One region of the Streptomyces auratus genome, then DNA from elsewhere that is predicted to be linked to it. Evidence: riboswitches for the same ligand, from Rfam matches in the RefSeq annotation. Region 1 holds a riboswitch; each other region holds the start of a gene.
The links. Region 1 has a riboswitch for cobalamin ahead of nicT (Nickel transporter NicT). Riboswitches for the same ligand answer to the same signal wherever they lie in the genome.

Region 1 (9,988 bases):
GCGGCCTCGGCCTCAACTTCTTCGACCACATGGCGCTGCTGACGACGGCCCGCGGCGGCCGGTTCGTCCGCGGTACGGACGGTGCGCCGGCGTATCTGCCGTCCGGCCGTGAGCCGCGGCTGTACGCGGGCTCCCGGCGCGGCATCCCGTACCACGCACGGGGCGACAACGCGAAGGGCGCCCACGGCCGCCATCTGCCGCTGCTGCTCACCCCGGAGGTGCGCGCGGCCTTCCGCAAGCGCGCCGACTCCGGTGACCTGCCCGACTTCCTGACGGAGGTCTGGCCCCTGATGGCCAAGGAGGTGGAGACGGTCTACTACGAGGCGCTGCTGGCGCGGCGCGGCGCGGGCAGCGAGGCGGTGCTCCGCTTCCGGGAGCGGTTCCTGGCCGGCGCGCACCGCAGCCCCGAAGAGGCCGCCGCCCTGGACGCCTTCGGGATCACGCCGGACGCCCGCTGGGACTGGGACCGCCTCGCCCGGCCGCACACGGAGCAGTCGTTCGCCGGCCCCGCGGCCTTCCGGGAGTGGCTGCTGGGCCATCTGCGCACGGACGTCGCGCACGCCCGGGAGAACAATGTGTCCGGCCCGGTCAAGGCGGCCCTCGACGTACTGCGGGATCTGCGCAACGAGCTGCGGCAGATCGTCGACCACGGCGGGCTGGCCGGGGTGTCCCGCCGCGACCATCTGGACCGCTGGTACACCCCGCTCAACGCCTTCCTGTCCATCGGGCCGCCGCGGCGCCGGATAGAGGAGATGGCGGCGCTGATCGAGGCGGGGGTGCTGGAGGTCGTCGGCCCGCGGATGACGGTCCGGCTGGGCGCCGCCGACGGCCGTGGGCCCGGTTTCACGGCCCATTCCCCGGAGGTGACGGGCTCCCAGGTGACGGCGGCGGCGCTGATCGAGGCGCGGCTGCCGGAGCCGGATCTGCGGCGCACCGGGGACGCGCTGCTGGCCCGGCTGCTGGCCGACGGCGGCTGCCGCCCGCACACCGTGGACGGCTACGAGACCGGCGGGCTCGATGTGTCGCCGAGCCCGTACCACCTGATCGAGGCCGACGGCCGCCGCCATCCGCGGCGTTTCGCGGTGGGGGTCCCGACGGAGGGGGTGCACTGGGTGACGGCGGCCGGGGCCCGCCCCGGGGTGGGGTCGGTCACCCTCGCCGATACGGATGCGGTGGCACGGGCGGCGCTGCGGGCGGCGGTTGCGGGGGTACATACAGGTGCCGGTGCGGGCGGAGGCACGGTTCCGGCAGCACGATCGGCCGCTTCGAGCCAAAGGTCCCATATGGCCAGAGGTTGAAGTTGCAAGTATTGATTAGGTTTCCCTAACCTGTGCCTCCAGCGGTTACCCGTCCCCAGAAACCGTAGGAGCCCCCACATGTCTGCACCCCTGGAATCCTTCCTCCAGAGAGCCACCCCGCACGTCCTCGCGCTCTTCCGCGTCGTCATCGGGCTGCTCTTCGCCTGCCACGGCGCGTCCTCGCTCTTCGGTGTCCTCGGCGGCGCCATGGGGCAGGGCGGCACCCTTCCCACCGGCAGCTGGCCGGGCTGGTACGCCGCCGTGATCCAGCTGGCCGGCGGCCTGCTGGTGCTGCTCGGCCTGGGCACCCGCCCCGCGGCCCTGCTCAGCTCCGGTTCGATGGCGTACGCCTACTTCTCCACGCACCAGGGCACCGCGCTGTGGCCGATCCAGAACGGCGGCGAGGCGTCCGTGCTGTTCTGCTGGGCCTTCCTGCTGCTCTTCTTCACCGGCCCCGGCTCCTGGGCGCTCGACCGGGTCTTCTTCGGCGCGCGCACGGAGCCGACGGCGCCGGCCGCTCAGCAGGAGCCGTCCGCCGCCTGAGGCACCGGCTCCGCCCGGGCCCGTCACGTCCGCGGCCCCGCACTTCCCGGCCCGTACGGCATCCCGCCGTACGGGCCGTGCCGCTTTCTCCGGCCGGCCGACCACCCGGTCACCCGGCCGGTTGGGGCCCGAGCGCACAGGCGTACGCTGTATGGCCGAAGGGCCGCCCCTGCCGCACCGAGCGACGTCGCGGCGGGGTTCGGACCGGGAGTAGGACGTTGCTGGAAAGCCTGGGGTCCCTCAGTGGCAACCCGTGGGTGTATGTGGTCGTCAGCTGCTCGATCGTGCTCGATGTCTTCGTCCCGATCCTGCCGAGCGGGATCCTGGTGATCGCCGCGGCCACCGCCTCCGCCGGCGCCGGGAGCGCCGTGGATGCGGTCGGCCGCGTCGATGTCACCGCCTCCGTCGACGGCGGCGCCCATCTGGCCCCGGCGTTCTCGCTGCTGCTGTGTGCCGCCACCGCCTCGGTGCTCGGCGACATGGTCGCCTACCGGCTCGCCTGGCGCGGCGGTGACCGCTTCGACCGCGCCATCGGCCGATCCCGCCGGCTGACCGCGGCGCAGCGGCGACTCGGTACGGCGCTCACCCGGGGCGGCGGCATCGTCGTCGTCCTGGCCCGCTTCGCGCCCGCCGGACGGTCCGTGGTCAGCCTGGGCGCCGGCGTCGCCCACCGTACGGTCCGCGAATTCCTGCCCTGGTCCGCACTGGCCGGCCTCGCCTGGGCCGCATACAGCGTGAGCCTGGGCTACTTCGGCGGGCAGTGGCTCGGGACGTCCTGGGTGAGTACCGCCCTCTCGGCCGTCGCCCTCTTCGGCGCGGGATCGGCGGCCGCGTTTTTGATGCGGCGGCCGGAGCGGGGTACGGCGCGCTGACGGACACCCCCTAGCGCAGGTGTTTCTGCTGTACCGCGGTGAGGGCGCGGACGACGAAGACGCCGGCCGCGGCCGCGGCGACGACGGTCGCATCGATCACCAGCAGCGGGGGTGCGTTCGTGTAGGCACGGGCGATGACGGCGTCCGTAGTACCGGCGTACAGGCTCGCCCCGCCCAGGAAGCCGACCAGCCACAGGCCCCACCACCAGTTCACGGCGTGCGGCAGACGCTCGCCGGGGGCGCTGGCGCGGTGGACGTCCGCGACGACTCCCCGGGGGATCCACAGGTTGGCGATGGGGACGATCCAGCCGGCGTAGACCCAGGGCCAGGCGTAGCGCGGGCGCTGTCCCGAGAGGGTGTGCGCGTTGTCCCGGACGCGCCACAGCCAGGCCAGGAAGGCGAACGCGCACAGCAGCGTGGCCACGTCTCCCAGGGCACTGACGAGGTGGTACGTGTTCTCCAGCGCGGTCAGTGTGCGGTGCTGTCCGGCGCCCTGGTCCGGCGGTCCGGACGCCGGCTGTCCAGCCGCGGCGAGCTGAATCTGCCATGCGGCCCGGGCCGCCCAGGCAGCGCCGGCGAGGGCGAGGGCGGCGACGGCACAGCGGGCCGCTCCCCGGACCGGGCGCAGAGCGGGCGGTGCTATCTGATCGTTCACGTGGTCGTCCTAAGTCCTACGGGAGGTCGCGTCATCCCTACGGGAGGCCGCGTCGGCCACAGGCCACTCCGTCCGAGCCGGCGTTCCCCCTCGACATTGAGGGTCGGAGTATTGGGGGGTGGCCCGCCGGGTTCAGGAGCGGCCGACATCATCGCGGCGCACCTTCGCGGGGGCGGCTCCCAGCGGAACCGTCCGGCTACTGTAGCGAAGCCGCCCTTCCACGCGTTGACCTGCGCGGTCACGCTTCAGTGGCACACACCGGGGCGGGCCAGACCCCGATCCGGAGTAAAATCGGCCGTCACACCACGCCCCCCGTCTCCTGTGAGCCGTTCGCGCTCCCCGGACGCCGGACCGGGACCGCCCCCCTGGGCGGCACCCTCGGCGGGGTCCGAACCACACACGCGAGGCACACTTCGGTGAACCAACCGCCGGTCGTCGAATGGACCGAGGCCGACGAGGCCCGTTCCGCCCGTTGGCGCTCCGAGAACGGCGCTCCGCCACCCCGCCGCATCGTCATCGCGGACGACCGGACGAAGGCCGACGACGCCTACAAACTCGCCTGCGAGGGCACCGCGCTGCTGTGGCGCGGCGATTTCCACAACGCCCGCCAGCTGCTGACCGCGATGGCCCGCCGGATCGACCGCCGCCCCCGCAAGGCACCGCCCGCCGACGTCACCCAGGCGTTCCATCTGCACCGCGCCGCGCAGAACCAACGCGCCCGCATCCTGGGCATGCTGCTGGTCCCGCTCGATGCGTCCCTCACCGTCCCGCTGCACCGCGCCCCGGACGTCCGCGAGGCCTGCGCCAGGGCGTACGGCCCCGCTGAGCCCGCCGGCGACGAGGCGTCCGGGGCCGCCGAGGGCGCGGATCCGACCGCCTCCCTGGTCTCGCTGCGCGAGCTGCTCGGCCTCATCGGCGCCAACGAATGGCGCAGGAAGGGAGTGGAGATCCCGGCGCTCGGCGGCGACCGCATCCATCCGCACTACGGCGTCTTCTCCCCGGCCCGCGGCGAGTACGTCGACCTGGTGGCCGAGGCCCCGCTGCCCTCCCGGGAGCTGGCGTTCGACATCGGTACCGGCACCGGCGTACTGGCCACGGTGCTCGCCCGGCGCGGAGTACGCCGGATCGTGGCCACCGACCAGGACCCGCGGGCGCTGGCCTGCGCCCGCGAGAACACCCAACGGCTGGGCGTCGCCGGACAGGTGGAGGTGGTCGAGGCCGATCTGTTCCCGGCCGGCCGAGCCCCGCTGGTCGTCTGCAACCCCCCGTGGGTGCCCGCGAAACCGACCTCCCCCGTGGAGCATGCGGTGTACGACCCGGGAAACCGGATGCTGCACGGCTTCCTGGGCGGCCTCGGGGACCACCTGACACCGGACGGCGAGGGCTGGCTGATCCTCTCCGACTTCGCGGAACACCTCGGTCTGCGTCCGCACGCCGCACTCCTCGACGCCTTCGCCGCCTCCGGCCTGACCGTCCTCGGACGGCTCGACATCACCCCCCGCCATCCGCGCGCCCGCGACACCTCCGACCCGCTCCATGTGGCCCGCGCCGCCGAGGTCACGTCCCTGTGGCGGCTGGGCCTGGCGGGCGGGGGCGCGGCCGACTCCCGCTGAGGCCGGGCGGGTTGGGGCCGGCGCGGGGCGGCGGTGCGGCCGCCGGGCAGGGCCGGTATGGACCGGGAAATGCAGCCGCCGGCTCGGGGTGCGGCCGCCCGATGGGCCTCCCGGTCGGGCACGATGGAGACATCATGGATCTCCGGTACCTCCTCTCCCGCGCCCGTGGCCTCGCCGCCTCCGCGACGCCCGGCCGGCGCCGGCTGCTCGGTATCACCGGCCCGCCGGGCGCCGGGAAGTCCACCCTCGCCGCCCATCTCGTGGCCGGGCTGGCCGGGCAGGCGGCGCTGGTGCCGATGGACGGCTTCCACCTCGCCGAGGCGGAGTTGCGCCGCCTGGGCCGCGGGGACCGCAAGGGCGCACCGGACACCTTCGACCCTGCCGGCTACGCGGCACTCCTGGCCCGTCTGCGCTCCCCCGAACCGGACACCTCCGTCTACGCCCCGGCGTTCGACCGCCGTATCGAGGAACCGGTCGCCGGCAGCATCCCCGTGGCACCCCACATCCCGCTCATCGTCACCGAGGGCAACTACCTCCTGCTCGACTGCGCCCCCTGGTCGCGGGTGCACGCACTGCTCGACGAGGTCTGGTACGTGGAGCTGGACGGCGCGGAGCGGATCCGGCGGCTGATCGACCGCCATGAGCGCTTCGGACGCCCGCGTGCCGATGCCGAGCGGTTCGTGCACGCCTCGGACGAGGCCAACGCCCGTGTCGTGGCGGCCACCCGCGAACGCGCCGACCTCGTCATCCGCTTCACACCCGACGAGGCTCCGTCCCCCGAGGGCGCATAGGCCCCTTCCCGGCCTCCCTCACTCGGCCGTCGGCGAGCAGCCCGGCCACCGACAGGGCGCCCCAGCCCACGGAGACCGCCACCGCCACCGCCCGGCGGCCGCGCCCCGGCAGCGTCGCACCGAGCAGCACGGCATCCCCCAAGTCGGCGGCGATCCGCACATATGCGGCGGTGCGCAGCGCCGGCCCTTCCGGAGCCAGTGCCAGGGCCAGCCCGCTCACCGCGTCCCGCCAGGCCAGTGGACGCAGCGAGGTCCGGGTCGCCGGCGCGGTGCGCCCCGCGGCATCGGCCAGCCCCGAGGGCCGGGCCAGCAGACCGGGCGCCGCGGCCACCGCCACCCCGTACGCCGCCGTGGCCACTCCGACCGCACGCAGCAAAGAGACCTTCATCCACCGTCCGCCTTTTCTCACCCACCGGTCACACGAGCCCCGTCAGGCTCGTTCTCCTCTTCAACCCCTTTCCGCGGCAGCCCCCTTCCCAAACGACATCACGAGTGTCACCATGACACCATGAGTGTCATTGAAGGGGAGTCGCTGAGGGGGAATCAGTGAGGGGGAATCAGTGAGGCGAGTCGGCATCATCGAGGGGGAGTCCACGTCCATGAGCACCATCGAGCGCGGCGGCGACGGCGAGGGAGCACCGGCACCGGCACCCGAGGAAGACCTGCTGTACGGCGTCATCCGGCGCCTGTGGCCACTGCACCGCACGGTCGTGCGCGCGGTGGAACGCGAACTGTCCGGCACGGGCCTGACCGCCGGCGAACACGCACTGCTGGACGCGCTGCACGCCGAAGGCCCGCGGACCGTCCCGCAGTTGGCGCGCGCGATGGACCTCGACCGACAGCCGGTGCAGCGCTGGGTGAACCACGCCGTCGAACTGGGCCTGGCGGTGACGGCGCCCAACCCCGCCCACCGCCGCTCGTCGCTGATCCAGCTCACGACCGAGGGCGCGGAGGCGATACGCGGAATCCAGAAGGCCGAGACGGCGCAGCTGCGGCAGCGGCTGGCCGATCTGCCCGCCGAGGACCTCCGCACCGCACTGAACGTGCTCGACCGACTCGGTGAGGAATTCCGGCACCTCGGGAACGGCTCACACGTTCCACCGGAGGAAACCGACAGTCACGGCAATACCGACGCCCATCGCATCCAGCCCAGCTCCCCGCATCCGACGCACAAAGGACGGCCCAGAGAATGACCCGCAGAATCACCGCCTGGTCCGAGATCGACAACGGCATCGTGCCGGTCGAGGAGGGCGAACTCTTCTACGAGACGGCGGGCTCGGGCCCCGCGGTGGTACTGCTGCACGGCGCGATGCTCGACCAGCACATGTGGGACGAGCAGTTCGCCTGGCTGGTGAACTCCGGCCTGCGCGCGATCCGTTACGACCTCCGCGGCCACGGTCTGTCCTCCACAGTGGCCGGTGACTACGCCCACCACGAGGACCTGTGCGCCCTTCTCGACGCCCTCGACGTCCCCCGCGCCGTCCTCGTCGGCCTCTCCCACGGCGCCCGGGTCGCGCTGGACACCGCCCTCGCCCACCCGGACCGGGTGACGGCTCTGGCGCTCGCCTCCCCCGGGATCAGCGGCCGCGCCTTCACCGACCCCTTCCTCCTGGAGCACATCAAGGAGCAGGTGGCGGCGATCGGCGCACCGGACGGCGTGGAGCGCTATATCGAGCACTTCCTGCGGATGTGGGTGGACGGACCGCACCGCGAACCGTCCGCGGTGCACCCGGGATTCCGTGAGCGGATGCGCGCCTCGGCCGAGGCCAATGTGGAGGTGCATGGCGAGGGGACGGCATCCGGTATGCCCCTGGAGGTCGGTGCCGCCGGGCGGCTGGGGGAGATCCGGGTGCCGACGGTCGTCTTCGACGGCGATCTCGACGGCCGCGACATCTCCGCCAACGCCCATGCGATAGCGCTGTCCGTCCCCGGCGCCCGCAGGATCCGGATACCGGGCGCGGCCCATATGGTCAATCTGGAGCACACCGCGCTCTTCGACCAGGAACTCCACGCCTTTCTCTGCTCCCTTGACCTGTGACGGACGGGCATCTCCCGCCGACGGCGCTCCCGCCCGTCCCCGGATCCGCCCCACGGACCGCACCCCTCCCCCGTGGCGGTTAGAGTGGCCGGGCCGTGGTGTTCGGGAAGACCGGTGACGGACCTTGAGGTCCCAGACCGGAGCGGCCCTCGCCACTGTGATCGGGGAGTTTCCACCCCTTCCGCAGATGCATGACGCCTCTGCGGCGCCACTGACCGCAGCCCGCGGCCGGGAAGGCGGGGGCGGACGCGTGCACCCGTAAGCCAGGAGACCGGCCACGGCATCTCACGAACTGATCCACGAGGTGCTGGAGCGTGACCGCCGGATGGCCCTGTCCACCGATACCCCGACCACCCCTGCCTCCGGCGCCTTCCGCTGGCGCCGGCAGGACACCGTCCGTACCGCGGGCTTGATGGCCGTCATAGCCGGACTGCATGTCGTCGCCTTCGGCGTGCTCTTCCTGCTGGTGGTCCCGCACCACTACACCGTCGGCAGCCAGGTCTTCGGCGTCGGGCTGGGCATCACCGCGTACACCCTCGGCATGCGGCACGCCTTCGACGCCGACCACATCGCCGCCATCGACAACACCACCCGCAAGCTGATGGCCGACGGCAAGCGGCCGGTCTCGGTCGGCTTCTGGTTCGCCCTCGGCCACTCCAGCGTGGTCGTCGTGATGGCGGCCCTCGTGGCGGGCGGCGCGCAGCTCGCCGGCATCCTGCTCAACGACGAATCCCGCATGCACCAGATCCTGGGCATGGTCGGGACCACCGTCTCGGGGTCGTTCCTCTACCTCATCGCCGCCCTCAACCTCATCGCGCTGTCCGGGATGTGGCGGGTCTTCCGCGAGATGCGCAGCGGCCGCTACGACGAGGCCGAGCTGGAGCGGCAACTGGACTCACGCGGCTTCATGAACCGCTTCCTGGGGCGGTTCACCCGCTCCGTCTCCCGCCCCGGCCAGATGTTCCCGCTCGGCTTCCTCTTCGGGATCGGCTTCGACACCGCGACCGAAGTGACCCTGATGGTGATGGCGGGCAGCGGCGCCGCGGCCGGTCTGCCCTGGTACGCCGTGCTGTGTCTGCCGCTGCTCTTCGCCGCCGGAATGAGCCTGTTCGACACCCTCGACGGCACCTTCATGAACTTCGCCTACCAGTGGGCGTTCTCCAACCCGGTGCGCAAGGTCTACTACAACCTCGCGATCACCGGCCTCTCGATCGCCGTCGCCTTCTTCATCGGCACGATCGAGCTGGTGACGGTGCTGCACGACAAGCTCGCCCTCACCGACCCGCTGACCGGCTGGATATCCGGCCTCGACCTCGACAACGTCGGCTTCCTCATCGTCGGCCTGTTCGTGGTCGTGTGGGCCGCGGCGCTGGCGTACTGGCGGCTGTCCGGCGTCGAGAAGCGCTGGACGGAGCGGGCCGGGCGAGCGCAGCCGACGGAGCCGGAGGGTACGACAGGTCCGGCAAGCACGACAGGTCCGGAGGAAGAGGTGCAGCCGGCGGGGCGGAGTGGACAGGAGGAGCGGGCGGCGTCGGACGCCTGAGGACCGGTCCGCCCCCGCCCCCTCAGGTAGCCGACCCCGCCGCCGCCCCCGTCATCAGGTCCGGCCCCCAGCGCTCCAGTGCCGCCGCCAGATCGAGCGGCAGCAGGCGATCCGGCTGGTCCGGGCCGGGCCAGTCCTCGCGCGGGACCCGCCACATCACCTCGAACTCGTTGCCGTCCGGGTCCTTGGCGTACAGCGACTTGGCGACGAGGTGGTCGCTGGCTCCCAGCAGGGCGCCCCGCTCGTCGAGCCGGTCACGCGCCGCGATGAGTTCGCCGAGCGTGCCGACCTCCCAGGCGAGGTGGTAGAGCCCGACGCGACCCGCTTCGGGCCCGGGAGCCCCGGGACCCACGGTGAACAGCCCCAGGTCGTGATCGTTGAGCGAGCCGGGAGCGCTGAGAAACGCGGCGCGCCCCGGCACTTCGACATCCACCGTGAGCCCGAGAGCCTCGGTGTAGAAGGCGACGGCCCGCGCCACCTCACGTACATAGAGCACCGCGTGATTGAGACGTCGTACCGACATGGCCCTGCTCTCCGCTCTTCCGCCGTGACACCACCATGGTGCCGCCGCACTCCCCGTTTCCGACTCCGCTGCACCTGCCCCGCCGGGCCGGCATCCGTTCCTTTGCCCGGAC
Region 2 (9,988 bases), on a different contig from region 1:
GGGTGACCGTCTGGTCCTGCGAGAGATAGGTGTTCTTCACGAACTGCTGGGTGATGGTGGAGCCGCCCTGGGTGTCTCCGCCCGACACCATGGTGACCAGGGCCCGGCCGATGCCCTGGAGCGAAACTCCGGGGTCGCTGTAGAAGGTGGCGTTCTCCGCCGAGATCACGGAATTCTCGACGGAGTCGGGCACCTTGTCGAGGGTGACGTTCTGGCGGTTGACGGCACCCACGCTCACCATCTGGCTGCCGTCCGCCCAGTAATAGACGGTCGCCTCCTGGCCGGCGAGCGCATTCTCACTCGGTATGTCGACCTTTGCGTACACGAATGCTAAGAGTCCCGCCAGGCCGGCCACGCCGAGTGCGACGGCGCTCAGCCACTGTCTCCATGACGGCAGCCAACGGCGCAGACCTTTCCGTCCCTGACGCGGATAGTCGATGAACCGACGACGCCCCTTCGTGCCCTTCATGCCCGCTTAGATGTGGTGGCCACGCGTTCCGGTTGCCGAGGTAACAGAACGCTCACAAACGGCGGGTGGCCGGAGCGAAGGGGCGTCGCGGTCCGTCTTCGAGAACTTCTAGAAGTCGTCGTCGAAGGAGACCGAGCCCTCGACCGCGACCTGGTAGGCGGAGGCCCGGCGCTCGAAGAAGTTGGTCAGCTCCTGGACGTTCTGCAACTCCATGAAGGAGAACGGGTTCTCCGATCCGTAGACCGGCGCGAAGCCCAGCCGCTGCAGCCGCTGGTCGGCGACGCACTGGAGGTACTCGCGCATCGACGCGGTGTTCATGCCCGGCAGGCCGTCACCGCACAGGTCGCGCCCGAACTGCAGCTCGGCCTCGACGGCCTCCCTGAGCATCTCGGTGACCTGCTGCTCCAGCTTGTCGTCGAAGAGGTCCGGCTCCTCCTGGCGGACGGTGTCCACCACCGAGAACGCGAACTCCATGTGCATGGACTCGTCGCGGAAGACCCAGTTGGTGCCGGTGGCCAGCCCGTGCAGCAGACCGCGCGAGCGGAACCAGTACACGTATGCAAAGGCGCCGTAGAAGAACAGCCCCTCGATGCAGGCCGCGAAGCAGATCAGATTCAGCAGGAAGCGGCGCCGATCGGCCCGGGACTCCAGCCGGTCGATGCTCTCGACCGAGTCCATCCACTTGAAGCAGAACTCGGCCTTCTCCCGGATGGACGGGATGTTCTCCACCGCGGCGAAGGCGGCGGCGCGGTCGTCCGGGTCGGGCAGGTAGGTGTCCAGCAGCGTCAGATAGAACTGGACGTGCACCGCCTCCTCGAAGAGCTGACGGCTCAGGTACAGCCGCGCCTCGGGGGAGTTGATGTGCTTGTAGAGCGTCAGCACCAGGTTGTTGGCGACGATCGAGTCACCGGTCGCGAAGAACGCCACCAGCCGGCCGATCATGTGCTGCTCGCCCGGCGAGAGCTTGGCGAGATCGGCGATGTCGGAGTGGAGGTCGACCTCCTCCACGGTCCAGGTGTTCTTGATCGCGTCCCGGTAGCGGTCGTAGAACTCCGGGTACCGCATGGGACGCAGGGTCAGCTCGAAGCCCGGGTCCAGGAGGTTCTTGGTGCCGGTGGTGGCGGTGTGGGCGGCGGCCGCCGTGTTGGTCTCGGTGGGGCTTTCGGCGCGCAGCGCCGTCGTTGAGGGGATTGGGGTCTCCCCTGCTCGAACGGAGTTGAGAGCTTGGGGAAGGTCGGGCGACGGGTTGGGCATTACTGGCAGGCCTCGCAGGACTCGGGGTTTTCCAGGGAGCAGGCGACGGCCTCGGGGTCGGTGGCCTGCTGCGGGACGGGGGCACTCGCGGCGGCGGTGCCGCGCGCGGACTGGGCGATCCGGGTCGCCGGCCGGGAGCGCAGGTAGTACGTCGTCTTGATGCCGCGCTTCCAGGCGTAGGCGTACATCGAGCTGAGTTTGCCGATGGTCGGCGACGCCATGAAGAGGTTCAGCGACTGGCTCTGGTCCAGGTACGGCGTACGGGCCGCGGCCATGTCGATCAGGGCGCGCTGCGGGATCTCCCAGGCGGTGCGGTACAGCGCCCGGATCTCCTCGGGGATCCATGCGACGTCCTGCACCGAGCCGTTGGCCTCGCGCAGCGCGTCACGGGTCCGGGCGTCCCACAGGCCCAGCGCCTTGAGCTCCTCGATCAGATAGGCGTTGACCTGGAGGAACTCCCCGGACAGCGTCTCGCGCTTGAAGAGGTTGGAGACCTGCGGCTCGATGCACTCGTACACGCCCGCGATGGAGGCGATGGTCGCGGTCGGCGCGATCGCCAGCAGCAGGGAGTTGCGCATGCCGGTCAGGGCGATCCGGCTGCGCAGCGCCGCCCAGCGGTCGGCCCAGCGCGGCTCGGCGTTCGGGTAGTGGTCGGGGTGCAGCACCCCGCGGGCGGTGCGGGTCGCGGACCAGGCGGGGTGCGGGCCATGCCGCTCGGCGAGGTCGGCGGACGCCTCGTACGCGGCGAGCATGATCCGTTCGGAGATCCGGGTGGACAGCTCCTGCGCCTCGGGCGAGTCGAAGGGCAGCCGCAGCCGGAAGAAGACGTCCTGCAGGCCCATCAGGCCCAGACCGACCGGCCGCCAGCGGGAGTTGGAGGCCCCGGCCTGCTCGGTCGGGTAGAAGTTGATGTCCACGACGCGGTCGAGGAAGGTGACGGCGGTGCGGACCGTGGCGTCCAGCCGCTCCCAGTCCATCGCCTCCTCCCAGCCGCCGGCGTCGTTGCCGAGGTGGGCGGCGAGGTTCACCGACCCCAGGTTGCAGACCGCGGTCTCCCCGTCGTTCGTCACCTCCAGGATCTCGGTGCACAGGTTGGAGGAGTGCACGACCTGGCCGGGCTCGGCGGTCTGGTTGGCGGTGCGGTTGGCGGCGTCCTTGAACGTCATCCAGCCGTTGCCGGTCTGCGCCAGGGTGCGCATCATCCGGGAGTACAGCACCCGCGCCGGGATCTGCTTGACGGCTCGGCCCTCGGCCTCGGCCCGGCGGTACGCGGCGTCGAACTGCTCGCCCCACAGGTCCACCAGCTCCGGTGCGTCCGAAGGGGAGAACAGCGACCAGTCGGCGTCCGCCTCGACCCGGCGCATGAACTCGTCCGGGATCCAGTGCGCGATGTTCAGGTTGTGGGTACGGCGGGCCTCCTCACCGGTGTTGTCACGCAGCTCCAGGAACTCCTCGAGGTCCGCGTGCCAGGTCTCCAGGTAGACACAGGCGGCGCCCTTGCGCCGGCCGCCCTGGTTCACGGCCGCGACCGAGGCGTCCAGCGTGCGCAGGAACGGCACGATGCCGTTGGAGTGCCCGTTGGTGCCGCGGATCAGCGAACCCCGGGCGCGGATGCGGGAGTACGAGAGGCCGATGCCGCCGGCGTGCTTGGACAGCCGCGCCACCTGGTGGTACCGGTCGTAGATCGAGTCCAGCTCGTCCAGCGGGGAGTCCAGCAGGTAGCAGGACGACATCTGCGGGTGGCGGGTGCCGGAGTTGAAGAGGGTGGGCGAGGAGGGGAGGTAGGACAGCGAGCTGGTGAGGCGGTAGAGCTCGGTGACGTCGTCCAGCGCGCGCTCGGTGCCCTCTTCGGAATCCGCGGTCTCCGCGAGGCCGCAGGCCACCCGCAGCAGGAAGTGCTGGGGGGTCTCGATGACCTGACGGGTGGTGGGGTGGCGCAGCAGGTAGCGCGAGTGCAGGGTGCGCAGCCCGAAGTAGCCGAAGCGGTCGTCGGCGCCGTCGGCCAGAGCCCGCTCGACCAGCGCGTCCAGGCGGGCCGCGTGGGTCCGTACGAACTCCGCGGTCTCGTCGGCGATCAGGCCCTCGCGGTGACCGGTCGCGACCGAGGCGGAGAACGAGACGGCGCCCTGGCCGGCGGCCTCCTCGGCGATGGCGAGGGTGAGCAGCCGCGCGGCGAGCTTGGAGTACTGCGGCTCGTCACCGATCAGACCGGCCGCGGCATCGGTGGCCAGCGACCGCAGTTCGGCCCCGCCTGCGCCCTCGTACCGGCCGCGCAGGGCGGCGGCGGCCACCTTGCCGGGGTCGGTCGCGGTCAGGTCCTCGGTCAGTTCGGTCAGGGTGCGCAGCAGGGCGACACCCGGGCCGTCCTCGCCCGGGCCGCCGTCGGCGGCACCGGCGGCACCGGCAGACGCGGCCACCGCAGGCGGCACGACCTCGGCGTCTGACGCGGGCTCCGTTGGCGCGATGGTCACGTGATGCTCTCCCTCACTCGGCGGGGGCCGCGAGGGCGGGCACGACGGGCGCACGCGGGCATGCGGCACCCCGACACGGTCAGGAGTGCGCGGGCTCACCACGCGGCGTCCACCGGCCCAGCCCTCGGGGCCCGGACGTATCGACGTCCACACCCATGGCGGTGCGGTCGTACTGTCGGCAGGTCTTCGGACTCCGGGCGCGCGTCGGGGCCGGTTTCCGGCCGGGGAAGCGCGCCTTGACACCGTTGCGGGACAGTTCCGGATTCGCACCGGATTCCCCTGCGGCGACAGCGAGGACGAGCATACATGTGGTGGTGGGCCGTCAGGCGCACCCCCATATCTAGTGTGTCGTGAGTGATCACACGGTGTCTGTCAGTGGTCTCGGCTATGGTCGGTGGCAGTTCTCTGCTCCGTCCCGTGGAAGAAGGAGAAGGCCTCATGACCGCGCTCGCCGACCGGCCGCACATCATGGAGACCGAGCATTTCGAAGAGGCCGCCCGGATACTCGCCCGCCTGGAAGAAGGCGCGCGGTTGGAACTCATCGACGGGAAGGTCAAGAGCAAGCCCATGCCGGACGGGGATCACGGTCGGATCATTCAGTGGTTGCTCCGCATCTGCATTCAGCACAGGCCGGAGCTCTTCCTCGATCCTGGCCAGGGCCTGAAGGCGGAGACGTACCGAAAGGGCCGCCTCCGTCCGGACGCCTCGCTCGTGCCGTGTGATGCCTTCGTGGGCCAGGGGGAATGGGCAGACCCCGACCCGGTGCTCATGGTCGTCGAAGTCACCTCGCATGACTCGGATACCGACCAGCGCGACCGAGTGGAGAAGCCCCGTGCGTACGCACAAACCGGTATCCCGCTCTACCTGTTGATCGACCGCCAGGCTTGCCAGATGGTCGTCTACAGCGAACCCGATGACGGTCGCTACGAGACGGTCCATACCGTGTCGTTCGGCAAGTCGCTCCACCTCCCCGACCCCGTCGGCATCACGCTCGAAACCGAGCAGCTGAAGGACTGGGTGAACTGACCCGCGCGCGGCAACGGGCCGCCGCTTCCCCGAAGGAACGCGGCGGCCCGATGCCGAAGGACGGCCGGTGGCTCAGTGGCCGGCCGGAGCCTTCTCGGTGGCCGGCGGCAGCTCGACCACGACGCCCGCGTCGCCCGCGTCCGCCGTGTAGTCCGCGGGGCTGGTCTCGTCGGTGCCCTCGGGAGCGTTGACGGCCTTCAGGACGACGGTCAGCACGACCGACACCACGACGTTCAGGACGAAGGCGGTCAGACCGATGTAGCCGATCTCACCGATGCCGGGGATCTCCTTGCTGGAGCCGCCGAAGTGCGCCTGGGTCGGGCTGGCCACGCCGTACGCCGCGAGCGTGCCGTAGAGCATGCCGACCGCCCAGCCGGCCAGCAGCGCCCAGCGGTGGAACCAGCGGGTGAACAGGCCGCCGACCAGCGACGGCATGGTCTGCAGGATCCAGATCCCGCCCAGCAGCTGGAAGTTGATGGCGACGGTCTTGTCCATGGTGAGGACGAAGACCAGCGCGCCGACCTTCACCAGCAGCGAGACGAGCTTGGCGACCTTGTGCTCCTGCGCGGGCGTGGCGTCCGGCTTGAGGAAGTCCTTGTAGACGTTGCGGGTGAAGAGGTTGGCCGCGGCGATCGACATGATGGCCGCGGGCACCAGCGCGCCGATGCCGATCGCGGCGAACGCGACGCCGGTGAACCAGCTCGGGAACATGTCCTCGAAGAGCTGCGGGATGGCCAGCTGGGGGTTGCCCTGGATGTCCGTGCCGGCCTTGATCGCCATGAAGCCCAGCAGCGCCAGCAGCCCCAGCATCAGGGAGTAGAGCGGCAGGATGGTGGTGTTGCGGCGGATCACATTGCGGCTGCGCGAGGACAGCGTCGCCGTGATCGAGTGCGGGTACATGAAGAGCGCCAGCGCCGAGCCGAGCGCCAGAGTGGCATACGCCCACTGGGCGTTGGGCCCGCTGGTCAGCTCGCCGCGCGGCTTGCCGGGGACGGGTCCCGGCTGGGACAGCGCCTTGCCGGCCGAGTGGAAGATCGCGTCGAAGCCGCCCAGCTTGATCGGGATGTAGATGATGGCCACGGCGATGACGAGATAGATCAGCCCGTCCTTGACGAACGCGATCAGAGCCGGCGCCCGCAGCCCCGAGGAGTAGGTGTATGCGGCCAGGACGGCGAACGCGATCAGCAGCGGCAGGTCCTTGACGAACCAGTTGGTGTGCTCGCCGCCCCCGATCCCCAGCACGTCCAGGACGGCCTGGATGCCGACCAGTTGCAGCGCGATGTACGGCATCGTGGCGAGGATGCCGGTGAGCGCCACGGCCAGCGACAGGCCCTTGGAGCCGAAGCGGCCGCGCACGAAGTCGGAGGTGGTGACGTAGCCGTGCTTGTGCGAGACCGACCACAGGCGCGGGAGGAAGGTGAAGATGAGGGGGTAGACCAGGATCGTGTACGGCACGGCGAAGAAGCCGGCCGCGCCCGCCGCGTAGATCGCCGCCGGAACGGCCACGAAGGTGTACGCCGTATAGAGGTCGCCGCCGAGCAGGAACCACGTCACCCAGGTGCCGAAGCTGCGGCCGCCCAGCCCCCATTCGTCGAGGTTGGCGGACTCCTCGGCCTTGCGCCAGCGGGCGGCCAGGAACCCCATGACCGTCACGGCGAGGAAGAAGAAGATGAAGACGGCGAGCGCCACGCCGTTGACGCCCTTGGTCGCGGAGGCGGCCAGCACGGCGGAGGTCTCCGGTGCGGTCGTGGTCAGGCTCATTCCGACCCACCGCCCTTGCGTGCCCGCTGCTCACGCTGCACGAGCTTGTACGCGATCATGGTGAGCACGGTCGAGATCAGCACCCACGCCATCTGGTACCAGTAGAAGAACGGGATCCCGATGAGCGTCGGCTCGATCCGGGCGTACGAGCTCACCCACAGCATGGCGACGAACGGAGCGATCAGGCAGATCCCGGCGATCACCCGTGTGGGCGTGACCACCTGTCTGCGATCCGGCGATACAGCTGACTGCGTCATGACCGTTGCTCCGTCCCCTGGGTCTCCTGCGTAATCGGCTGGAAATCTATGGCAGGAGCGTGGCGCGCGTCACTACCCGTCCGCATATCGGTATCAAGACTCCACCTTGCTGCAGGTCCGCGGGGGTTGCGGCGGCCGGGCGGGGCCGGATCCGGACAACGGCGGGCGCGGCCGGGCGGGGCCGGGCGGAAGGAGCCCGGCCCGGGGCCGGCGGATCAGTCCGCGGGGCGGCGCAGCCTGGCGACGAACTTGTAGCGGTCGCCGCGGTAGACCGAACGCACCCACTCCACCGGCTGCCCCTGCGCGTCGAGGGAGTGCCGGGAGAGCATCAGCATCGGCAGCCCGACGTCCGTGCCCAGCAGGCCGGCCTCGCGCGGGGTGGCCAGGGAGGTCTCGATGGTCTCCTCGGCCTCGGCCAGCCGGACGTCGTAGACCTCGGCCAGCGCGGTGTAGAGGGAGGTGTACTTGACGAGGTTCCGGCGCAGCGCGGGAAAGCGCTTCGCCGACAGATGGGTGATCTCGATGGCCATCGGCTCACCGCTGGCCAGCCGCAGCCGTTCGATGCGCAGCACCCGCCCGCCGGTGGCGATGTCCAGCAGTCCGGCGAGCCGGTCGTCGGCGGTGACATAGCCGATGTCCAGCAGCTGGGAGGTCGGCTCCAGACCCTGGGCCCGCATGTCCTCCGTATAGGAGGTCAGTTGCAGCGCCTGGGAGACCTTGGGCTTGGCGACGAAGGTGCCCTTGCCCTGGATGCGCTCCAACCGGCCCTCGACGACCAGTTCCTGCAGGGCCTGACGCACCGTGGTGCGCGAGGTGTCGAACTCGGCGGCGAGGGTGCGCTCGGGCGGGACCGGGGTGCCGGGCGGCAGGGTCTCGGTGATCTCCAGCAAGTGCCGCTTGAGCCGGTAGTACTTGGGCACCCGCGCGGTCCGTACGCCGCTCTCGGCAGTGCTGCCCCCGTCCGTCTCCATGACCCGCCTCTCCGACTCCTGTCGTGCTGCCGTCACCGGCTCCTCCGTACGTAGCGGCTCACATCGTGGCACGGGAGCCTTCCCCGTGCGCTGTCGCAGGTCCCGGCCCGCCGGATGTCGGTCAGGTGACGGACCTGGCAGCGACTCTTATACACCCCTTGACACCCCAAAAGGTCTAGGCCAAGCTGCGGGCGCTGGTCTAAACCATTAAAGACCACACCCGGCCTTGGGGGGAGAGCGCGATGACGCGTGGGCTCACAGCGGCGACGCCTGCTTGCTCGACGGCCTGCGGACGCTCACCCTCGTCTCCATGCTGATGGTGCCGCCCTTCGCCCTGCCGCCCCTCCGCGGCCATACGGCCGCGGTGCCCCGGGAACGGGGCGCCACCCTGGCCGCCACGTCGCTCTTCGCCCTTCCCCTCCTGGCCCTCTTCCTGTTCCTGCAACGCACGGCGGTCGGCGGTCTCACCTCCGGCGCAGTGAAGGGATGACGCAGCCCATGACCCCGCTCGTACGGTCGGAACCCTCCACCGACACCCTGACCAGCGACGCACTCACCGTCCTCCAGCCGGGCTTCACCGGCACCACCGCCCCCGACTGGCTGCTGCGGCGGATCGGCGAGGGCCTGACCTCGGTCGGCCTCTTCGGCCGGAATGTCGAGAGCCCCGCGCAACTCGCCGAGCTCACTGCCCGGTTGCGCGCCGCACGCGAGGACCTCCTCATCGCCGTCGACGAGGAGGGTGGCGACGTCACCCGCCTCGAAGTGCGCGGCGGCTCCTCCTTCCCCGGCAACCACGCGCTCGGCGCCGTCGACGACACCGCCCTGACCCGCGACGTCGCCCGGGAACTCGGCCGACGGCTGGCCGAGTGCGGCATCACCCTCAACTGGGCGCCCTGCGCCGACGTCAACTCCGACCCCGACAACCCGGTCATCGGCGTCCGCTCCTTCGGCGACGATCCGCAGCTCGTCGCCCGGCACACCGCCGCCTATGTCGAGGGGCTGCAGTCCGCCGGCGTCGCCGCCTGCACCAAGCACTTCCCCGGCCACGGGGACACCGCCGTCGACTCCCACCACGACCTGCCGCGGATCACCGCCGGTCTGACCACCCTCCAGGAGCGCGAACTGGTGCCGTTCCGCGCCGCCGTCGCCGCCGGCACCCGCGCCGTGATGAGCGCACACATCCTGCTGCCCGCCCTGGACGCCGACCGCCCCGCCACGCTCAGCCCGGCCGCGCTGGGCGGACTGCTGCGCGCCCCCGTCGACCGCGGCGGTCTCGGCTTCGACGGCCTGATCATCACCGACGGGATGGAGATGCGGGCCATCTCCGCCGCGTACGGCCTCGAACGGGGCAGCGTGCTGGCCGTCGCCGCCGGTGCGGACGCCCTCTGTGTGGGCGGCGGACTGGCGGACGAGGACACCGTGCTGCGGCTGCGCGACGCCCTGGTGCGGGCGGTGCGCGCGGGCGAACTGCCCGAAGCGCGGCTCGCGGACGCCGCGGCACGGGTACGCGCCCTGGCGCGCTGGACCCGGCGCACGGGTGCGGGGGAGGGGATCGAGCCCGCCCCCGGGATCGGCCTCACCGCGGCCCGGCGCGCCCTGCGCCGCACCGTCGACGGCCCGTTCACCCCCCTGACCACGCCCGCCTGTGTCGCGGCCTTCACCCCGCTGGCCAACATCGCCGTCGGGGACGAGACCCCCTGGGGCGTCGCCGCCGAACTGACCCGGCTGCTCCCCGGCACCGGGACGCTCACCTGCACCGCGGAGACCGCGGCCGCGGCC
Region 3 (9,988 bases), on a different contig from region 1:
AGGAGGCCGCGTCGGGCAGTTCGCCGCGGATCCCGCGGGCCGCCGCGACCAGGTTCTCCAGGGCGGTGCGTACCTCGGGCCAGCCGCGGGTCTTCAGGCCGCAGTCCGGGTTGACCCACAGCCGCTCGGCCGGAATGGCCTCAAGTCCCTTGCGCAGAAGGGCTGTTGTCTCGTGCGTGCCGGGCACGCGCGGGGAGTGGATGTCGTAGACGCCCGGCCCCACCTCGCGCGGATAGCCGGCCGTGGCGAGCTCCCCGGCGACCTGCATATGGGAGCGGGCCGCCTCCAGGCTGATGACGTCCGCGTCGAGGTCGTCGATGGCCCGGAGGATGTCGCCGAACTCCGCATAGCACATATGGGTGTGGATCTGGGTGTCCGGACGGACCCCGCCGGTGGTGAGGCGGAACGCCTCGGTGGCCCAGGCCAGATATTCCGCATGGCCGGCACGGCGCAGCGGCAGCGTCTCCCGCAGCGCCGGCTCGTCGACCTGGATCACCGAACTCCCGCCCGCCTCCAGGTCGTTGACCTCATCGCGCAGGGCGAGCGCCACCTGGCGGGCGGTGTCCGCGAGCGGCTGGTCGTCCCGGACGAAGGACCAGGCGAGCATGGTGACCGGTCCGGTGAGCATGCCCTTGACCGGGCGGTCGGTGAGCGACTGGGCGTACTGCGTCCAGCGCACCGTCATCGGCTCGGGGCGGGAGATGTCACCGGCCAGGATCGGCGGGCGGACACAGCGGGTGCCGTAGGACTGCACCCAGCCGTGCTGGGTGGCGAGATAGCCGGTCAGCTGCTCGGCGAAGTACTGGACCATGTCATTGCGCTCGGGCTCCCCGTGCACCAGGACATCGAGACCGGCCTTCTCCTGGAAGGCGAGGACCTCGCGGATCTCGGCCGCGATGCGCTCGTCGTAGGCGGCGGCGTCGATGCGCCCGGCCCGCAGCGCGGCACGGGCGGCGCGCAACTGGTCGGTCTGCGGGAACGAGCCGATGGTCGTGGTCGGCAGCAGCGGCAGCCCGAGGTGGGCTCGCTGGGCGGCGGCCCGCTCGGCGTACGGCGCCGAGCGGCGGCCGTCGGCCCCGGTGACGGCCGCGGCCCGGGCCCGTACCGCCGGGTCATGGGTGAGCTGCGAACCGGAGCGGGACGCCAGGTCCGCCCGGTTGGCGGCGAGTTCGGCGGCGATCGCGCCGGTGCCCCGGCTCAGACCCCGCGCCAGCGTCACGACCTCGGCGGTCTTCTGTCGCGCGAAGGCCAGCCAGCGGGCGATCTGCGGGTCGATCTCCCGCTCCATACCGACGTCCAGCGGAACGTGCAGCAGCGAGCAGGACGACGACACATCGACCCGCTCGGCCAGACCGAGCAGCGTCCCCAGGGTGGCCAGCGACTGCTCGAAGTCGTTGAGCCACACATTGCGGCCGTCGACGACCCCGGCGACCAGCCGCTTGCCGGGCAGTCCGCCGGCCGCCGCGAGATCGGCGAGGTTGGCGGCCGCGGCGCCGGTGAAGTCCAGCGCCAGGCCCTCGACGGGCGCCTTGGCCAGCACCGGCAGCGCCTCGCCCAGCCGGTCGAAGTACGAGGCGACCAGCAATTGCGGGCGGTCGGTGAGCGCACCGAGGCCGCGGTAGGCGCGGGCCGCGGCGTCGAGTTCGGCGGGGGAGCGGTCCTGCACCAGGGCCGGTTCGTCCAGCTGCACCCAGCGGGCGCCGGCCGCCCGCAGGTCGGCGAGCACCTCGGCGTAGACGGGCAGCAGCCGGTCCAGCAGCGTCAGCGGGTCGAAGCCGGCCGCGACACCGGGCGCGGGCTTGGCCAGCAGAAGGTAGCTGACCGGACCGAGCAGCACCGGGCGGGCGGTGAGGCCGAGCGCGAGCGCCTCCCGCAGTTCGGTCACCTGCTTGCCGGAGTCCGCGGCGAAGATCGTGTCCGGGCCCAACTCCGGGACCAGATAGTGGTAGTTGGTGTCGAACCACTTGGTCATCTCCAGCGGCGCCACGTCCTGGGTGCCGCGGGCCATCGCGAAGTAGCCGTCCAGCGGGTCGGCGGCCACCGCCGCGCGGTGCCGGGCCGGGATCGCCCCCACCATCACCGTGGTGTCCAGGACGTGGTCGTAGTACGAGAAGTCGCCGGTCGGCACCTCGTGGACACCGGCCTCGGCCAGCTGCTGCCAGGTGGCACGGCGCAGTGCGGCGGCGGTGCTTTCGAGGGCGTCGGCGCTGACGTGGCCCTTCCAGTAGCCTTCGACGGCCTTCTTCAGTTCGCGGTGCGGTCCCTGACGGGGGTAGCCGTGCACGGTGGCGCGGGCGGCCGCGGCGGCGGATGTGCTGGTCACGGAACTCTCCTTCGCGAGTATGACTCCATGGACCCCGGGACGGGTCGAGAGCGCGAAGGGACGGCGAACCGGGCGGGCAGCGGCGCCAACTGGCCGTCCGTGCCCGCCTGAGGTGTCCGCCGACCTGCCCTCGAGGTCACCGAGATCGCCCCGTGCACCGGTCGCACGGGGGCACTGGCAGGTCTTCGGACTCGTGGGCACATCCGCCTGGGCGGACATCTACTGGCCGTCGCTTCCCAGACCCGGCCGGGCCCAGTGCGTATGACGGCGGTCGTTCCCACTCACCGCTGCGGGGCAGTCCCGGAATTCCACCGGGTTCCCTCTTGCGACGCGTCTGCCTGGCGGGCAGGGCGAACCAGTTGCACCCGCCACCCTAGGCGCTGCCGCCCCGATCGGACACCGGCTCCCGGACTCCGGCGCGTGACATGGGCCACCGGCCCGCCGCTGTGCTTTGCCCTGGAGCGCACTCCAGCTCCTAGCGTGGGCGCAGGACCTGACCACCCGTCGCTGAACGAAGGGGACATCGTGCGCTACACACTGTTCGGCAGGACCGGCCTGCGGGTGAGCGAGCTGAGCCTGGGGACCATGACGATCGGCGGCGACCCGGGCTGGGGCACCGACAAGGACACCAGCAGCCGGATCCTGGACGCCTATGCGGACGCGGGCGGCAACTTCATCGACACCGCCAACAACTACACCGACGGCTCCTCGGAGCGGATCCTGGGGGAGCTGCTCGAAGGCCGCCGGGACAGCTTCGTGCTGGCCACCAAATACACCTGCGCGACCCGCCAGGGCGAGGTGAACGCCGCGGGCAACCACCGCAAGAACCTGGTCCGTTCGGTGGAGGCCAGTCTGGAGCGGCTGCGCACCGACCACGTCGATGTGTTGTGGGTGCACGCACGGGACCACTTCACGCCCGTGGAGGAGGTCATGCGGGCGCTCGACGACATGGTGCGGTCGGGCAAGGTGCTCCACGTCGGCGTCTCCGACTGGCCGGCCTGGGAGATCGCTCAGGCCAACACCCTCGCCGAGCTGCGCGGCTGGACCGCGTTCGCGGGCTCGCAGCTGCGCTACAACCTGCTGGAGCGGACGCCGGAGCGGGAACTGCTGCCGCAGGCCCGCGCCTTCGATCTGGCCGTGCTGGCCTGGGCACCGCTCGCGGCCGGCAGGCTCACCGGCAAGTACCGCCGCGGCGAGACCGGCCGGCTGGACGGCAACGCCGCCGACGACGCCCGAGACCACCAGGCGGAGGAGACCATCACCGCGGTGCTGGAGGTCGCCGAGCAGGGCGGCTGGAGCCCGGCGCAGGTGGCGCTGGCGTGGCTGCGCAGCCGGCCCGGCACCGTCATCCCGATCATCGGCGCCACCAAGGAGAGCCAGCTCCGCGACAATCTCGGCGCGGTCGAGGTCACGCTCGACGCCGATGCGCTGGCCCGGCTCGACCGGACCAGCGCGGTGTCCCTCGGCTTCCCGCACGACTTCCTGCGGGAGCCGCGGGTCGTCGAGAACGTCTACGGCGACCGCTGGGGCCGGATCGAGGACCGGCGGTCCACCTATCGTCGGACGATCGGCGGGATCGGGTGACGGGAGGCGGGACCCGCTGACCGACCGGCGGGATCGGGTGACGGGAGGCGGGACCTGCTGACCGACCGGCGGGTCCACTGACCGGCCGCCCGCCGCCGTCGATCCCCGCCCCCCCCGCCGCCGGCCCCCGGCGGGGGCGGCCGCCCCCCCCGCTCGCTCGCCCGGCAGATGCCCGATTACGCCGAACGCCGCCGCCCGGATGGCCGGGCGGCGGCGTCTGCTGTCTATTGAGTCAGGAGGTGGCCCGCCCGGGGCCGGAGCGGACGGACCGAGGAGAAGGACGCCCGATGAGGAGAACCGCCGGCCCGGCCGTCGCCGTGGCCACCGTCGCGCTGTGTGCCATGGGCCTCGGCGGCTGTACGAACACCGGCGAGGGCACCGCCCCGGCCCGGTCCCGCACCCCCACCGCGGCGACGGTGACCGCGGGGCCGACCAGCGCGGCCCCGGCCGCCGCCCGCCTGACCATCAAGGACTTCACCTTCAAGCCGGCCGCGCTGTCCGTACGGCCCGGCGGCACGGTCACCGTGGTCAACGAGGACTCCACCACCCACACCGTGACGGCCACCGGCCCCAAGGCCTTCGACACCGGCAGCATCGGGCCGGGCCGGACTGTCACCTTCAAGGCTCCGGGCAAGGCCGGCAGCTACCCCTTCATCTGCACGATCCACCCGTACATGAAGGGCGCGCTCACCGTCCGCTGACCGCCTGACCGCCTGACCGCCTGACCGCCTGACCGCCGCTCACCATGAGGCTGGGAGATGCCGTGGCACCAGACAGCTCCGTACCGGAGCGCGGGCGGGCCCGCCGGGTCCCCCGCGGCATCGCGCGGGTGCTCGCGGCGGCCGGGCTGGCCGTGGACGCCGCCGTCCATGCCCGGGTCGCCGCGCAGTACGACGCGGTCACCGCGACCATCGGCCAGGGCACGCTCTTCCGCGTCGAGGCCGTCCTCGCCGCAATCGCCGCCCTGCTGGTGCTGGTCTGGCGCCGTCCGGCGGCCGACATCTTCGCCTGGCTGGTCGCCACGGGCGGCCTCGCGCTGCTGCTCCTGTACACCTACGTGGACGTCGGCACACTGGGGCCGGTGCCGAACATGTACGAACGGGCCTGGACCGGCGACAAGAAGATCGCCGCCCTCGCCCAGGCCGTCGCCGTCCTGGCCACCGTCTTCCTGCTGTCCACCCGCGCCCGGCCGCCGGGCAGACACCGCAGATGAGCCTGCGCCGCCCGGGTCAGTGCCGAGTCGGGGCTGCCGCCCGGGTCAGTGCTTGAGCGCGCTGCGCTGCTGCCACTGCTGCCAGCTCTCCTGCCAGACCTCCAGGCCGTTGCCGACATCGGTCTTGTCGGTGTTGCTGGTGCCCTTCACCTCGACCGTGGAGCCGATCGGGAGGAAGTCGTAGGCCTTCTTGGCGTCCGAGGTGGTCATGCCGAAGCAGCCGTGGCTGTTGTTCTCCACGCCGATCGACTTGTTCCACGGGGCGGAGTGCAGGAACGTCCCGGACGCGGTGAGGTGGGTGACCCACTTGGAGTCCAGCATCCACTTGTCGCCGTACCCGATGGTGGCGGAGTCCATCGTCTCGGCCGCGTTCTTGCTGCGTACGGTGTGCACCCCGCCGCGGGTCGGGGCCTCCGGGGAGCCCGCGGAGCCGCGGATGGTGCCGACGTTCTTGCCGTTGTCGTACATCGTCATGGTGTGCGACGGGACATCGATGACGGCCTTGTGGTCGCTGCCGATGGTGAATCCGAAGTTGTAGTCCCGGGCGAACCAGCCGCCGTCCGTGCCGGAGTTGATCCCGGACAGCGCGCCCTTCACGGAGACCTTGGTGCCGGTCGGCCAGTAGTCCTTGGGGCGCCAGTCGATCCGGTCCTTGCCGGAGTAGTCCTTGACCCAGCCCCAGGCACCCTGGACCTTCGGCTGCGTGGAGACCGTCAGCGCCTTCTCGATCTCGGCGCGCCGGTCCTTGGCTATCGGGTGGTCGAACAGGATCGAGACCGGCATTCCGCTGCCCACGGTCTGGCCGCCGCCCGGGGTGTTGGTGAGCTTGTTGACCTTGTCGGCCTGCTGCGTGGTGAAGTCCGAGGTGCCGGAGGATTCCTTGCCCTTGGCCGACTTCGCCTTCGTGTGCACGGTGTAGGTGGTCTGCGGCGCGACCTTGCCGTCCGAGGTCCATGACGTGCCGTCACCGGCGAGCCGTCCGGCGACCTTGTCGCCCTTGTCGGTCTTGACCTCGACGGAGGTGAGCTTTCCGCCGTCGGCCCGCACGGATATCCGCGAGCCGAGCTTGGCCGACTTGGTTCCGGCGGCCGGGGTGACGGTCACCTTGGTCGCCGGCTCGTCCGCCTTCGACGCGTCCGTACCCGGCCCGCACGCGCTCAACAGTGCGGCCGCCGCGGTCAGGGCGGGTATCAACCGGGCAGAGTGGCGGCGTGATGCGGCGTGCACGGGGGTCCCTCCAAAGCAGAACAGCTGACAGTGGCGGAGCCCGGCCCTGAGGGGTCACGTTCAGGGCTGTCGATGCACCCGCCGCATATGCAGAGGGTGTGTCTGCCGAGATGGTTGCCTCGTGCACCGATTCATGAGGACACAGTTCGATATCGGGGCTGTTGGGTAGTCGGCGGTGGCCGGCCACGGACGGTGGCCGGCCTCGGTCGCATGGCGGCCGGCCATGGGCACATGGCTGCGCCCCTGTTGCCCGCGGCCCCGCCGCGGGCAACAGGGGCGGACAGGGGCAGCCGGTCGGGAAGCGTCAGCGGGCCGGAAGCGTCAGCTGGAGGGCGGTGTGCCGCCCCCGCCGCTGCCCGGTGTTCCCGTACCGCCGCCCTGCACCCCTTCGCTCGGCGTCCCCCCGCCGGTGGTCCCACCGCCCGGACCGGTCTCCCCTCCCGTCGACGAGGGCGTCCCGCCGGTGGTGTTGCTGCCTCCCGTGGTCCCCGGCGGCTGCCCGGTGGTCTCGCCGGTGCTCGTACCCGGGGAGCCGGTGGTCCCGGAGGACGTCTCGCCGGACGACGGGGATTCGTTCGGCGGCGGCTGGGAGGAGGAGGGTCCACTGGGGGTCTCGGACGGCGGGGAGGTCGGGCTGTCGGCGGTGCCGGTGGTTCCCTGGGGGCGCGTGAACCAGGTGCCCGTCTTCGGGTTGCGCAGCGTGAATTCCTTGATCTTGGACTTCGCGGGCTTGACGACGACCACGTTCGAGGACCGGTATCCGGGCCACTTCGTGCCGACCGTCTTCACGCTTCCCTGGAGGGCCTTCGGCTGCGTCAGCGGGTTGCCGCACTTGCAGCGCACCCGCGGCACGCCGTACGCGTCGACCATGACCGCGGTGCCGGCCTGCAGGACCGACTGGAATTCGGTGGTCCTGCCGTCCTTGTAGCCGTGGTTGGTGACCCGGGTGTCATAGGCCAGCTGTACGGGCGTCAGCGACCGCAGATAGCGCGGGACATCGCCCGGGGTGACGCCCACGACGCCGGCGAACGCCTGGTTCTTCGCGGGGGCGCCGGTGAGGTAGCTGATCTGCTTCTCGACGTCGCAGCTCGCGCTGTTCTCGGTCCCGCCGTAGAGGCCGGGGGTCGCGCCCGAGAATTCGCTGTTGGAGCCGCTGGACTGCTTGGGCGTGGCGGACGTGGTCGGGGTGGACTCGTTCGCCGACGACTCGGTGACCGGGTTCGGGCCGGTCGAGGCGGCCGGCTCGGCGAACACCTCGCTCGTGGTGCCGCTCGGCCGGGTGAGCACGATGGTGATGATCACGGCCGCGACCACGACCGCGGCGATGATCGCGACCCGCGGTGCGGACCGCCACCAGGGCCTGCCGCCCCCGGCTCCGCCGCCCCCGCCGCCTCCGCCCCCGCCGCGTCCGCCGGGGCCACCCGGGCCGCTGGGTCCGCCCGGGCGGGGGGCGGTTACCGGCGTGGTGGGCTCCTCCGGCCGCGCTCCTGGTTGCGGAGCCACCTGTGTGGGCTCGTGCGGGTGGCCGGAGAGCGGACCCGACGGCGGTCCTGTCGGGTGACTGTCCGGCGGCGGTGAAGAAGTCACGGGTGGCCCTTCCGACGCGTGTGGGCCATCCGGCTATGCGAATTTTGCCCGTGTTTGTCGATGTCAAGGCCATTGTGTGCCCGGGTTCGGTACGGTCCGCAAGCGGGGCGGTACACAGGGTGCTTACGGTGGTGGGGACAGCCGTCCATGCGGGCACGGCACCGCGCTGCGCGTCCCCCGGCGGAGCGCCATGGCCCCGTGCGCAGCAGCTTGCAGGCGGTCCATCAGGCGGATCGCCTGCAAGGGCGGTCCCGTACCGGCAGGAGAGAGCGTGAGCCAGCTGCGAGGCCCCACGTCGGCCGGTCCCCCCGGCCCGGTAGCCGTCCACGGCGCCCCGCCCGAGGTACGGGCCTGGGCACACGCGCTCGGGACGGCCGTGGCGGGCATCGTCACGATGATCGTGATCGCCACGCTCGGCCTGTGGGCGGCCGGCGCCGCGGACCTCCCCGGCGGGGCCTTCCCCTCGGTGGTCGCGGCCACCGTGGTGGTCGCCGCCGGCGGCTCGGTGGGCCTGTCCGGTGACGCCGGAGTGCTCGCCCAGGCCCACGCGAACCTCGACGCCGTACCGCTGTCGGTCACGCTCGCCGGTGCGCTGGTGACCGCCGCCGTCTTCCTGCTGCCGCTGCGCCACCGGGCGGTGGCCGGCACCGGGGAGCTGCTCGGCCGGATCGCCCGCACGGCGGTGTGCTGGCTGGTGCTTCTGCTGCTGCTCGCGCTCGCGTCCTCGCACGACTTCCGGATCACGGTGGGCAACGACCTCGCCGATCAGCTCGGCGCCGAGCTGGGCGCCACCCCCGTCATCGGTTTCCGCGCCGACGTGCCCGCGACGCTCGGTGTCGGGCTGCTCTGGGTGCTGGCGCTGCTCGTGCTGACCTTCCTCATCTCGCGCCGGGCCCCGCTCTCCCCCCGGCTGCTGCACTTCCAGGACTCCGTCCGGCCACCCGCCTTCGCGATGCTGCTGACCCTGCTCGCCTATGCCGCGATCGGGCTGGTCATCGGCATCGTCGAGCTCTTCGCCCGGGGGGATCCGGCACGGACCTTCGCCGTCATTTTTCTCGGGCTGCCCAACCTGGCCTGGATGGCGCTGGGTATCGGCACCGGCGGCGGCTGGGTGGGGCATGTCGACAAGGCGATCGGACTGCCCGTGCCGCCCGCCCTCGACCAGGTGCTGCGCACTCGCGGGCAGCGGACCCTGGACCTCCACTCGCTCTCCGCGTACGACGGCCGGGTCTGGCTACTGGTGGCGGTGGCGGCCGTGGTGCTGCTCGCGGCCGCCTTCTTCGCGGCGGTCCGCTCCCCGGCCCGGCGGCCGGCCTGGCGGCACGCCGTCGAGATGGCCGTGGCGCTGGCGCTCACCCTGTTCACCGTCGGACTGCTCACCCGGATCTCCGCCAGCTTCGGGCTCTCCCTGCTCGGCGTCGGCGACCTCGGGGGCGGCCTGGGCAACGCGGTCACCCTGGATCCGCAACTCCTGCGCCTGGTGGGGGTGGGCCTCCTATGGGGGCTGGTCACCGGCTTCCTCGGCAGCCTGCTGGCGCGGCGGGTACGGCATCCCGGCGAGGTACCGGCGCCGCAGCGCCCACGGGAGCCCTGACCTCACGCCGCCGGCGGCTGCCCCGCGCGGCCCGGGAAGACCGGGGTGGCCCAGCGCGGGGGCGGCGGGGGCGCCGCGCTGCGCCGGCCGCCCGGGTCCGCCTGGGCGTCCACCTGCGTCACGGGATGCGCGCGGGTGGCGCCCACCGCTGCCCCGGGATCCGCGGTCCGGCCGGCCGCGCGCAGCGCCGCCACGAACCCCCGGCAGGTCTCGTAGCGGTTCTCCGGCGCCTTGGCCAGGGCCTGGGCGAACACCGTGTCGACGGACTCCGGCAGATCCGGCCGCTGCCGGGTCAGGGCCGGCGCCGGATCGTACTGGTGCGCCCACAACAGCGCCATGTCGTCGTCGCGCCGGAACGGCGGTGCCCCGGTCAGCATTTCGAAGAGCACGCAGGCCAGGCTGTAGACATCGCAGCGGCCGTCCACCGGGCGGCCCGAGATCTGCTCCGGTGCCACGTAGT

Region 2: it holds a riboswitch for cobalamin, as region 1 does, so the genes downstream of both, BKA18_RS24275 (ribonucleoside-diphosphate reductase subunit alpha) here and nicT (Nickel transporter NicT) in region 1, are expected to answer to the same signal.
Region 3: it holds a riboswitch for cobalamin, as region 1 does, so the genes downstream of both, metE (5-methyltetrahydropteroyltriglutamate--homocysteine S-methyltransferase) here and nicT (Nickel transporter NicT) in region 1, are expected to answer to the same signal.

What each region holds. Positions count from the first base shown of each region.
Region 1 is NZ_JBNGCB010000001.1:2,576,748-2,586,735, forward strand. It holds gene BKA18_RS11060 (FAD/NAD(P)-binding protein) at 1-1,298, shown strand, start outside; gene BKA18_RS11065 (DoxX family protein) at 1,377-1,841, shown strand; gene BKA18_RS11070 (DedA family protein) at 2,060-2,713, shown strand; gene BKA18_RS11075 (DUF4328 domain-containing protein) at 2,724-3,368, opposite strand; gene BKA18_RS11080 (methyltransferase) at 3,785-4,981, shown strand; gene BKA18_RS11085 (nucleoside/nucleotide kinase family protein) at 5,116-5,772, shown strand; gene BKA18_RS11090 (hypothetical protein) at 5,735-6,160, opposite strand; gene BKA18_RS11095 (MarR family winged helix-turn-helix transcriptional regulator) at 6,372-6,965, shown strand; gene BKA18_RS11100 (alpha/beta fold hydrolase) at 6,962-7,810, shown strand; cobalamin riboswitch at 7,890-8,104, shown strand; gene nicT (Nickel transporter NicT) at 8,136-9,353, shown strand; gene BKA18_RS11110 (VOC family protein) at 9,376-9,876, opposite strand.
Region 2 is NZ_JBNGCB010000003.1:1,038,814-1,048,801, forward strand. It holds gene BKA18_RS24265 (transglycosylase domain-containing protein) at 1-469, opposite strand, end outside; gene BKA18_RS24270 (ribonucleotide-diphosphate reductase subunit beta) at 578-1,723, opposite strand; gene BKA18_RS24275 (ribonucleoside-diphosphate reductase subunit alpha) at 1,723-4,194, opposite strand; cobalamin riboswitch at 4,355-4,502, opposite strand; gene BKA18_RS24280 (Uma2 family endonuclease) at 4,633-5,220, shown strand; gene mctP (monocarboxylate uptake permease MctP) at 5,293-6,981, opposite strand; gene BKA18_RS24290 (DUF3311 domain-containing protein) at 6,978-7,238, opposite strand; gene BKA18_RS24295 (GntR family transcriptional regulator) at 7,454-8,209, opposite strand; partial or broken gene BKA18_RS24300 (carbohydrate ABC transporter permease) at 8,589-8,699, shown strand; gene BKA18_RS24305 (glycoside hydrolase family 3 protein) at 8,708-9,988, shown strand, end outside.
Region 3 is NZ_JBNGCB010000003.1:2,274,454-2,284,441, forward strand. It holds gene metE (5-methyltetrahydropteroyltriglutamate--homocysteine S-methyltransferase) at 1-2,323, opposite strand, end outside; cobalamin riboswitch at 2,483-2,699, opposite strand; gene BKA18_RS29685 (aldo/keto reductase) at 2,849-3,907, shown strand; gene BKA18_RS29690 (cupredoxin domain-containing protein) at 4,195-4,608, shown strand; gene BKA18_RS29695 (hypothetical protein) at 4,671-5,120, shown strand; gene BKA18_RS29700 (L,D-transpeptidase) at 5,166-6,347, opposite strand; gene BKA18_RS29705 (DUF6777 domain-containing protein) at 6,669-7,649, opposite strand; gene BKA18_RS29710 (streptophobe family protein) at 8,206-9,528, shown strand; gene BKA18_RS29715 (serine/threonine-protein kinase) at 9,531-9,988, opposite strand, start outside.